2 regions of the Clavibacter nebraskensis NCPPB 2581 genome follow, and region 1 is predicted to be linked to the other one. Evidence: predicted binding sites of a transcription regulator. Region 1 holds the regulator's gene; the other holds the start of a gene.

Evidence for each region. Region 1 encodes HrcA, which represses chaperone genes, less so after heat shock. Its sites were predicted from a motif close to TTNGCACTCGNNNNNNNCGAGTGCNAA; they were not measured.
Region 2: the regulator HrcA is predicted to act here: its motif matches at 2,072-2,098, upstream of CMN_RS10185 (Hsp20/alpha crystallin family protein).

What each region holds. Positions count from the first base shown of each region.
Region 1 is NC_020891.1:1,603,491-1,607,895, reverse strand. It holds gene CMN_RS07585 (16S rRNA (uracil(1498)-N(3))-methyltransferase) at 1-697, opposite strand, end outside; gene dnaJ (molecular chaperone DnaJ) at 700-1,815, opposite strand; gene hrcA (heat-inducible transcriptional repressor HrcA) at 1,876-2,898, opposite strand; gene CMN_RS07570 (DUF4870 domain-containing protein) at 3,086-3,481, shown strand; gene CMN_RS07565 (VOC family protein) at 3,492-3,905, shown strand; gene hemW (radical SAM family heme chaperone HemW) at 3,921-4,405, opposite strand, start outside.
Region 2 is NC_020891.1:2,164,243-2,168,647, forward strand. It holds gene CMN_RS10165 (NmrA family NAD(P)-binding protein) at 1-148, opposite strand, end outside; partial or broken gene CMN_RS15335 (MarR family winged helix-turn-helix transcriptional regulator) at 453-761, opposite strand; gene CMN_RS10175 (SDR family oxidoreductase) at 861-1,553, opposite strand; gene CMN_RS10180 (hypothetical protein) at 1,683-2,033, shown strand; gene CMN_RS10185 (Hsp20/alpha crystallin family protein) at 2,156-2,614, shown strand; gene CMN_RS10190 (GNAT family N-acetyltransferase) at 2,689-4,405, opposite strand, start outside.

The sequences.
Region 1 (4,405 bases):
ACGTGCGGAGGATGCCCGGGCCGAGCGCCACCGGGATCGCGCCCGCCGCCCGGAGCGCCTCGACCTCGGCCGGGCTGATGCCGCCCTCGGGTCCGACCACGAGCAGCACGTCGCTCGCGGCGTCGCCGTCGGCCGTGGCCAGGTCGAGCCGCGACAGCCGCGCCTCGGCCGTCGGGTCGAGCACGAGCACGCGTGCGGTCGCCGCCATGCGCACGAGGTCCTTCGTCGTCGCGAGCGTCTCCACCTCGGGCAGGCGGGGCCGGATGGACTGCTTCACGGCCTCGCGGACGATCGCGCGCCAGCGCTCCCGGCCCTTGGCGACCTTGGCGCCCTCCCAGCGGGAGACCGAGCGCTGCGCCTGCCACGGGATCACCGCGTCGACGCCCAGCTCGGTCGCGGCCTGCACGGCGAGCTCGTCGCGGTCGCCCTTCGCCAGCGCCTGCACGAGCACGACGGGCGGCGAGGGATCGGGGTGCGCCTCGACGGACTCCACGCGGAGCTCGAGCCGCTGCGGATCCGCCGTCGTGACGACGCAGGACGCGATGGTGCCCCGCCCGTCGCCGACGAGCAGGCCCTCCCCCGCGCGCACCCGGCTCACCGTCACGGCGTGCCGCGACTCCTGCGGCCCGAGCGCGACGACGCGGCCGACGGCGAGGTCGGCCGCGTCGAGGTCGTCCGCGAGGTGGAAGTGCGCCACGGTCAGACGTTGAGGAAGCGGTCGCGGAGCTTCTGGAACAGACCCTGCTGGAAGTGCGCGAGGTGCGGCGCGGGCGCCTTGTTGCGGCGCGCGAACTGCTGGATGAGGTCGCGCTCCTTGTGGTCGAGCTTCTGCGGCGTGACCACCTGGATGCCGATCTTGAGGTCGCCGCGCCCGGAGCCGCGGAGCTTCGTGACGCCTCGGCCGCGCACCGTGATGATCTCGGCGCTCTGGATCCCGGGGCGCAGCTCCAGGTCGACGTCGCCGTCGAGCGCCTCGATGTGCGCGTCGCTGCCGAGGATGGCGTCGACCATGCTCACCTCGACGGTCGCGAGGAGGTCGTCACCGTTGCGGCTGAACACCTCGTGGTGCTTGACCTTGATCTCGAGGTAGAGGTCGCCGTTGGGGCCGCCAGCGAGTCCGACCTCGCCGGAGCCCGGCATCTGCAGGCGGAGGCCCGTGTCGACTCCGGCCGGGATGTCGACCGGCACGGTGCGGCGCGCGCGGACGCGGCCCTGGCCCTGGCAGGTGGGGCACGGGTGCGGGATGACGGTGCCGTAGCCGCGGCAGGTGCCGCACGGGCTCGAGGTCATGACGTTGCCGAGGAGCGAGCGCACCTGGCGCTGGATGCTGCCGGAGCCGCGGCAGATGTCGCACGTGACGGCGCTCGTTCCGGGCTGCGCGCAGGATCCGTGGCACGTGTCGCACACGACCGCGGTGTCGACCTCGAGGTCGCGGTGCACGCCGAAGATGACCTCCTCGAGCTCGACCTCGACGCGCAGCAGCGCGTCCTGGCCGCGCTCCTGGCGGGACCGCGGGCCGCGTCCGCCGCCGCCCTGCTGGCCGCCGAAGAACGTCTCGAAGATGTCGCCGAACCCGCCGAAGCCCTGGCCGCCCTGGCCGCCGAACCCGGCCTGCGGGCCCAGGTCGTACTGCTGGCGCTGCTGCGGATCCGACAGCACGTCGTACGCGTGCGTGACGAGCTTGAACCGCTCGGCGGCGTCGGGGGCGTCGTTGACGTCCGGGTGGAGCTGGCGCGCCTGCTTGCGGTACGCCTTCTTGATCTCCTCGGGCGTCGCCTCGCGGCTCACGCCGAGTACTTCGTAGTGGTCAGCCACGTCGGGCCCTTCGGTGGTGATGGTCGTGGGAACAGGGGGCGGTGCGTCGGCGCGGGGCCGTCACCGCTCCTCGAGCAGGCGCGAGAGGTAGCGCGCGACCGCGCGCACCGACGCCATGTTGGTGGAGTAGTCCATCCGGGTCGGGCCCAGCACGCCGAGGCGCGCGAGCACCCCGCCGGACGAGCTGTAGCCGCTGGTGAGCACGCTGGTCTCGCCGAGGCCGAACGGGGCGTTCTCCCGGCCGATGCTCACCGAGACGCCGTGCTGGTCGGCCTCCATCTCGCCGAGCAGGCGCAGGAGCACCACCTGCTCCTCGATGGCCTCGAGGACGGGCGAGATGCTGCCGGGGAAGTCGCGCTCGGTGCGGGCGAGGTTCGCGGACCCCGCCAGGAGCAGGCGCTCCTGCTGGTTGGCGAGCACCTGCTCCACGAGCGTGCCCGCGAGCACGGACGCCGCGGCGCGCTGGCCGGGCTCGACCTCGTCGGACAGGGTCTCGAGCCGAGCCGCCGCCTCGGCGAGCCCGAGCCCGCCGACGGCCTGGTTGATCCGCGTGCGCATGACCGCCAGGAACGCGTCGTCCGAGTCGCCCGCGAGCTCGACGACGCGCTGCTCGACGCGCCCCGTGTCGGTGATGAGCACGGTGAGCACGCGCGTGGTGGACAGCGCCACGAGCTCGACGTGCTTCACGTGGCTCGTCGCGAGCGACGGGTACTGCACGAGCGCGACCTGGTTGGTGAGCTGCGCGAGGAGGCGGACGGTGCGTGCGAGCACGTCGTCGAGGTCGACGGACTCGCCGAGGAACACGTGGATCGCCTGGCGCTGCGCGGGCGTCAGCGGGCGCACGTCGGCGAGCTGGTCGACGAAGAGGCGGTACCCCTTGTCCGTCGGCACGCGCCCGGACGAGGTGTGCGGCGCGGCGATGAGCTCCTCCTCCTCGAGGAGGGCCATGTCGTTGCGGATGGTGGCGGCCGAGACGCCGAAGGCGTGGCGCTCGACGATGGACTTGGAGCCCACGGGCTCCCGCGAGGACACGTAGTCCTGCACGATCACCCGGAGGACGTCGAGTCCGCGTTCCGAGACCATGGCGGCTCCCTCCTGGCACTCGTCGGTTCTGACTGCCAATCGTACCGCGGGTCCGCGGGTGCTCGGCGTTGCCGGGCGCGCGCCGTCGGCGGTACCGTGGATGAGCCCGGTGCTGCCTGGCTCCACCCACGATCCGTCCGCGTCCGCCGATCCCCGGTCGTCGCCCGGCACCGAGAGGCTCTCCGCGATGTCCGCACCCGATCCCCACCCGTACGGCGCGCCCGCTCCGCTCACGCCGAGCGAGGACCGCCTCTGGGCGTCGCTCACGCACTTCCTCGCGATCCTCATCGTGCCGTCGTTCATCGTCTGGCTCGTCTTCCGCGAGCGCGGCCGGTTCACGGACCAGGAGGGCAAGGAGGCGACCAACTGGACCATCAACGTCGCCGGCGCGCTCGTCGCCCTCAACGTGCTGCAGGCGGTGTTCCTCGTCATCCCCTTCCTCGGGATCATCCTCAACCTCCTCCTCGGCCTCGTGATCTTCGCGGTGGTCGTGGTCAACATCGTGTTCGCGATCATCGGCGGCACGCGCGTGCAGGCCGGGCGGCCGTACCGCTACCCGCTCAACATCCGGTGGATCAAGTAGGCGGTCGCCCATGAGCGCCCGGATCCGGCACGTCGCCATCGACTGCGGGGACCCGCACGCGCTCTCCCTCTTCTGGGCCGGCGTGACGGGCTTCGCGGAGGACCCGGACGAGCCGAACCTCCCCGGCGAGGACGTGGCATGGCTCGGCGACCCCGTCTCGGGGCTCGGGATCATCCTGCAGCGGGCCGAGACCCCCAAGACCGCGAAGAACCGGCTCCACCTCGACCTCGCGCCCGACGACCGCACGCGCGACGAGGAGGTCGACCGCGTGCTGGGGCTGGGGGCGTCGCTCGTCGCCGACCGGCGGAACGCGGACGGCAGCGGCTGGGTGGTGCTCGCGGATCCCAACGGCAACGAGTTCTGCGTGGAGCGCAGCGACGCCGAGCGCGAGGCCGGCGACGAGGTGGGCGCGGTCGTCCTCTGACGCCCCGGCCGCGGCCTAGTCCTCGAGCAGCCGGCGCACGACGGCGTCCGCCAGCAGGCGCCCCTGCAGCGTGAGCACGAGCGTGCCGGACAGCGCGGCACGCGGGTCCACCAGGCCGTCCGCGATGAGACCGGCGACCTGGCGCCGGCCCTCCGTCGAGAGCGTCGGGATGGCCAGCCCGTCGCGGATGCGGGCGCCGAGGAGCACGCGCTCCACCTCGCGCGTCGCCTCGTCGAGCGACTCGCGTCCCGCGCCGGGCGACGCGCCCGCGAGCACGCGGTCGGCGTACGCGGCCGGGTGCTTGACGTTCCACCAGCGGACGCCGCCCACGTGGCTATGCGCGCCGGGGCCGACGCCCCACCAGTCGTGCCCCTGCCAGTAGGCGAGGTTGTGGCGGCTGTGACGGCCGCCGCGCGCCCAGTTGCTCACCTCGTACCACTCGTAGCCGGCCTCGCCCAGGAGGCGGTCGGCGAGCTCGTACATGTCGGCCTGGAGGTCCT
Region 2 (4,405 bases), 560 kb from region 1:
CGGTCGCCGCGGTGCTGCCGGGCCGGGTGAGGACGCGGACTCGGGCGTCCCGGGCGAGGAGCTCGCGGACGATGCGGCGGCCGATGTCGCCGGTGGCGCCGGCCACGACGACAGGACCGGGTGCGGATGCGGGGGTCGAGGTGCTCATGCGGGTTCTCCATCTGGGGGTGGGTGCGGCGCGCCGGGCGGCGCGAACGGTGGGGGGCGGCGACGGGCTGCTCGAGGCGCTCCGCGTCCGCGTGCTCGGCGGCGGGGCCCGCGGGCGCGCCCAGGCCGAGCGCGACGCGGGCGAGGAGCCGCCGGAGGGCCGTCCGCTCGTCGGCGGCGAGGTCGCGCATCAGGGACTCCTCCACGTCGTGGAGGGCCACGCGGGCCGAGTCGAGGAGCGCCCGGCCGGCGTCCGTGGCCACGACCTGGCGGATCCGCCGGTCGCTCGGGTGCGGCTGCCGCTCGACGTGCCCGCGCTCGGCGAGCGCGTCGATCACGTAGGTCATCTGCGTCTTGTCGATGCCGAGGCGCTGCGCGAGCGCGAGCTGCGACGTCGGCTCCTCCGTGGTGATCGCGACGAGCACCTGGTACCCGCGCGGTCCGCCCGGCACGTCGGCCACGGCGGTCTGCGCGGTGCGCACGAACCCCTGGTAGACGGCCTGGATGGACCAGCCGAACTGCGTCTCGATGCCGCCGGAGCCCCAGTCGATGCCCGACGCGTCGACGTCAGGACCGGCGCTGTCGCGGTCGCGGTTCGGGGTGGATGAGGTCATGCCGAGATCGTATCTCTAAAAGATCGTCTTGTCCAAAGATGATCTTCACATATGCGCATCCGGATCCTCAGGCAGGCCGTGCGGCCGCCCTGACGCGGATCAGCCCCCGAACGGCCGCAGCGACACCGACTCGAGCGTGCCGTCGCGCGTCTGGTCGACCACGAGGCGCACGGCGCGCGCCACGGAGGCGGGCTCGAGGTAGCGCGTCTCGTCGTACTCGCCGCCCTCCTTGGCACGGAGCTCGCGCTGCATGTCGGTGGCGACGCGGCCCGGGTGCACGCTCGAGACACGCACGCCGTGCGGGCGCTCCTCCTCGCGCAGGGCGTCGCCGAGCGCGCGGAGGGCGAACTTGGATCCCGCGTAGACGCCGCCCGTGGGGTTGGCCGTGAAGCCGGATCCGGAGTTCACGAGCACGACCTGCCCCTGCGCCGCCCGGAGCGCGGGCAGGAGCGCGCGCGTGACCTCGGCGACCGCGAAGACGTTGACCTCGAACACGCGGCGCCACTCATCGACGGGCGTGGTCGCGACGGCGTCGCCGCCGATCACGCCGGCGGAGTGCACGAGCACGTCGAGGCGGTCGAGTTTGGGCACGAGGTCCGCGAGCCCGCCCGCGGCGAGGTCGGCGGCCCAGCCGACCGCGTCGGGGAGCGAGGCGGCGAGCGCGTCGACGGCGTCGCGGTCGCGGCCGTGCACGATCACGCGGTGGGTGCGGCCGAGGTCCTGGGCGACGGCGCGGCCGATGCCGCGGGTGGCTCCCGTGACGAGGGCGACGGGGCGGGCGTGGTCGGTCATGGATCCTCCTGGGTCGCGGTCCTCCAGGCTACCGACGGCATCCGGACACCCCGTCGGGCGTGCTCCAGGGCATGACGTAGCGTGAAGGGACCCGCCTCCGAGCGGCCCGCCGCCCGAGAGGATCCGCCCGTGCACGCCCGCTTCCCCGCCAGCCTCGAGGTGCTGCGCCAGGAGGCCCGCGACGAGCTGGACGCCGTGATCGAGCACCGCTGCCGGAACGGCGACGACCCGTGGGAGGTGATCCCGCAGCTGCCCACCGTGGACGAGCACGTGGTCGCGACCCTCCGCCAGGACGCGCTCGAGGCCGACGGGATGGCGGAGGAGCTCGCCCGCGTGCACCACCCGGAGACCGAGCCGGGCGTCGTCGCGCGCTTCGAGTACCGGCTGCTGCGCGGCATCGCGCTGGAGCACCCGGACCTGTCGAGCGCCGTCTGGACGCTCATCGGGCGCATGGAGCGCGACCTCCGCCGGCGCTCCTGAAGAGGTGGTGAGAGCCGCATTCGCCCTCGGCGAACGGCTTGGCACTCCCCGGGACCGAGTGCTAATCTCGCCGTAGTTGAGCCGAGGGGGCTCAACCCCACAGATCATCAGAGGAGTCGAGCATGAACATGACCTTCGATCCGTTCCGCGAGCTGGACCGCGCCATGGGCGCGCTGGCCGAGACCCGCCAGGCGAACCGCCCGATGCCCATCGACCTGCACCGCGAGGGCGACACCTACGTGCTGGCCGCCGACCTCCCGGGCATCGACCCGGGCTCGGTCGACATCGACGTGGACGGCCAGCTGCTGACCATCCGCGCCGAGCGCACCCTCGCCGGCGACCAGAACGTCCGGTGGCTCACCCGCGAGCGCGTGGCCGGCACGTTCCTCCGCCAGCTGACGCTCGGCCAGGGCATCGACACCGAGCGCATCTCGGCGCACTACGCCAACGGCGTGCTGAGCGTCACCATCCCCGTGAGCGAGCGGGCGAAGCCGCGCAAGATCGCGGTCACGTCCGACGAGCCGCAGGGCCAGGAGGGCCGCACGCTGACGGTGGAGCAGGGCGCGCACGCGGCGAGCTGATCCCTACCGGCACTTCGAGGAGCCGTCGTCCGCATCCGCGGGCGGCGGCTCCTCGTGCGTCCGGGCGAGGAGCGTCAGCCGATGCGCGGCCGCAGCCCCCGGTGGATCGCGAGCGGGTTCCGCAGCGACCCGTGGATCTGCATGACCGGCGCCTGCAGATCGACCATCCGCCGGTTGTCGCGCAGCTGCAGCCGGTTGAGGCACGAGCGGTCGAACGACGGCGCGAAGAGATCGAACCGCGCGATGCGCTCCGCGAGCTCCGGGTGCGCGCGCTCGTGGTCGGCGAGCGCCTCGGCGGCCACACGCCACAGGCCGTCGGCGCCGAGGTCGTCGCGGTCCTCGAGGAGCGCGGCGGCGAAGCGGAGGAAGCCGTCCATCACGTCGGTGAAGACCGTGAGGGTGCGCTCCTCCTCGGGGATGTCGAGGCGGATCCGGCGCACGTCCTCCGGCAGCTCGCGCTCCATGTCGAAGAGGGCGACCTCCTCGGCGATGTCCTTCATCAGGACGCGCACGACGACGTGGTCGCGGAGCACGAGGATCACGTTCTCGCCGTGCGGCATGAACGCGAGGTCGTGCGCGATCAGGGCGTGCGCGAGCGGCACGAGGTAGGCGTCGAGCCAGCGGCGGATCCACGCGGCCGCGCCGATGCCGGACGCGTCGATGAGCGCGCCGAGCACCGTCTCGCCGTGCGCGTCCACGTGCAGGAGGCTCGTCATGCTCATCAGCCGCTCGCCCTCCGCGAGGCCGGGCACGGGCGACTCGCGCCAGAGCGCGGACAGCATCTTCCCGTGGGAGTGGCCGGGCGGCAGAGCGGACTCGACCCGCTCGTCGCGCACGCCGACCGCGGCGACCTCGCGGAGGATCCCGAAGCCGAGCCGCGCGAACTCCTCATCTCCCGCGACGAGCGCGTGCACCCAGTCGTTGATCGCCGGCGTCACCGCCATGTACGCCGGCGAGAGGCCGCGCGTGAACCCCATGTTGAGGATCGACAGCGACGTCTTCACGTAGCAGCGGTGAGGGCTCGTGCGGTTGGCCCACGTGCGGATGGACTGCTGCGCGCCGTACTCGTCGTCGCCCGTGCCGAGGAGCACGATCTCGCGCCGGGCGACGAGGCCGGCGAACGTCACCGTGACGACGTTCTCCCACTGCCACGGGTGCACCGGCACGAGGATCCGCGCGGCGGGGTCGACGCCGAGCTCCTCCATGCGCGCGCGGAAGCGGGCGCGGGCGGGCGCGCCGAGCTCCGCGTCGAGGAACGCCTCGCGGTCGAGCCCCGCGATCGCGGTGAAGCGCGCGAGGCGCTCGTGCACGGCCAACCAGAGGATGCACACGTCCTGGCCCGCCTCGGGCGCGTACCGGTCGTGGTCGTCGAGGTCGAAGCCGATGCGGCCGTTGGTGGCGACGAAGCACGGGTGGCCCTCGTCCATCGTCGACTCGACCACGGCGTACGACGCCGTGAGGAGGCCGCGCGCGTCGGGCACGTCGCGGAGGCGGGAGAACGCGGCGGCCGAGAGCGTGCTCTGGATCTCGTCGAGGTAGACGGGCAGCACCTCGTCGGTGATGCCGAGACGGTCGCGAAGGTCGAGCACGAGGTCGGTCGCGTCGAGCTCGGCGGGCCGGCCGTCGACCGTGCGGCGGATGCTCGCCTCGTCGACGTCCCAGTGGTCGAGCTCGAGGATCCGCGCCCGGTACGCGTACGCGCTCCGGCCGTCGGCGCTCGCGACGCGGTACTCGGCCCAGTCCCTCGGGTCGTGCGGGCGGCGGGGCGCGCCGGGCGGCCGCTCCGGATCC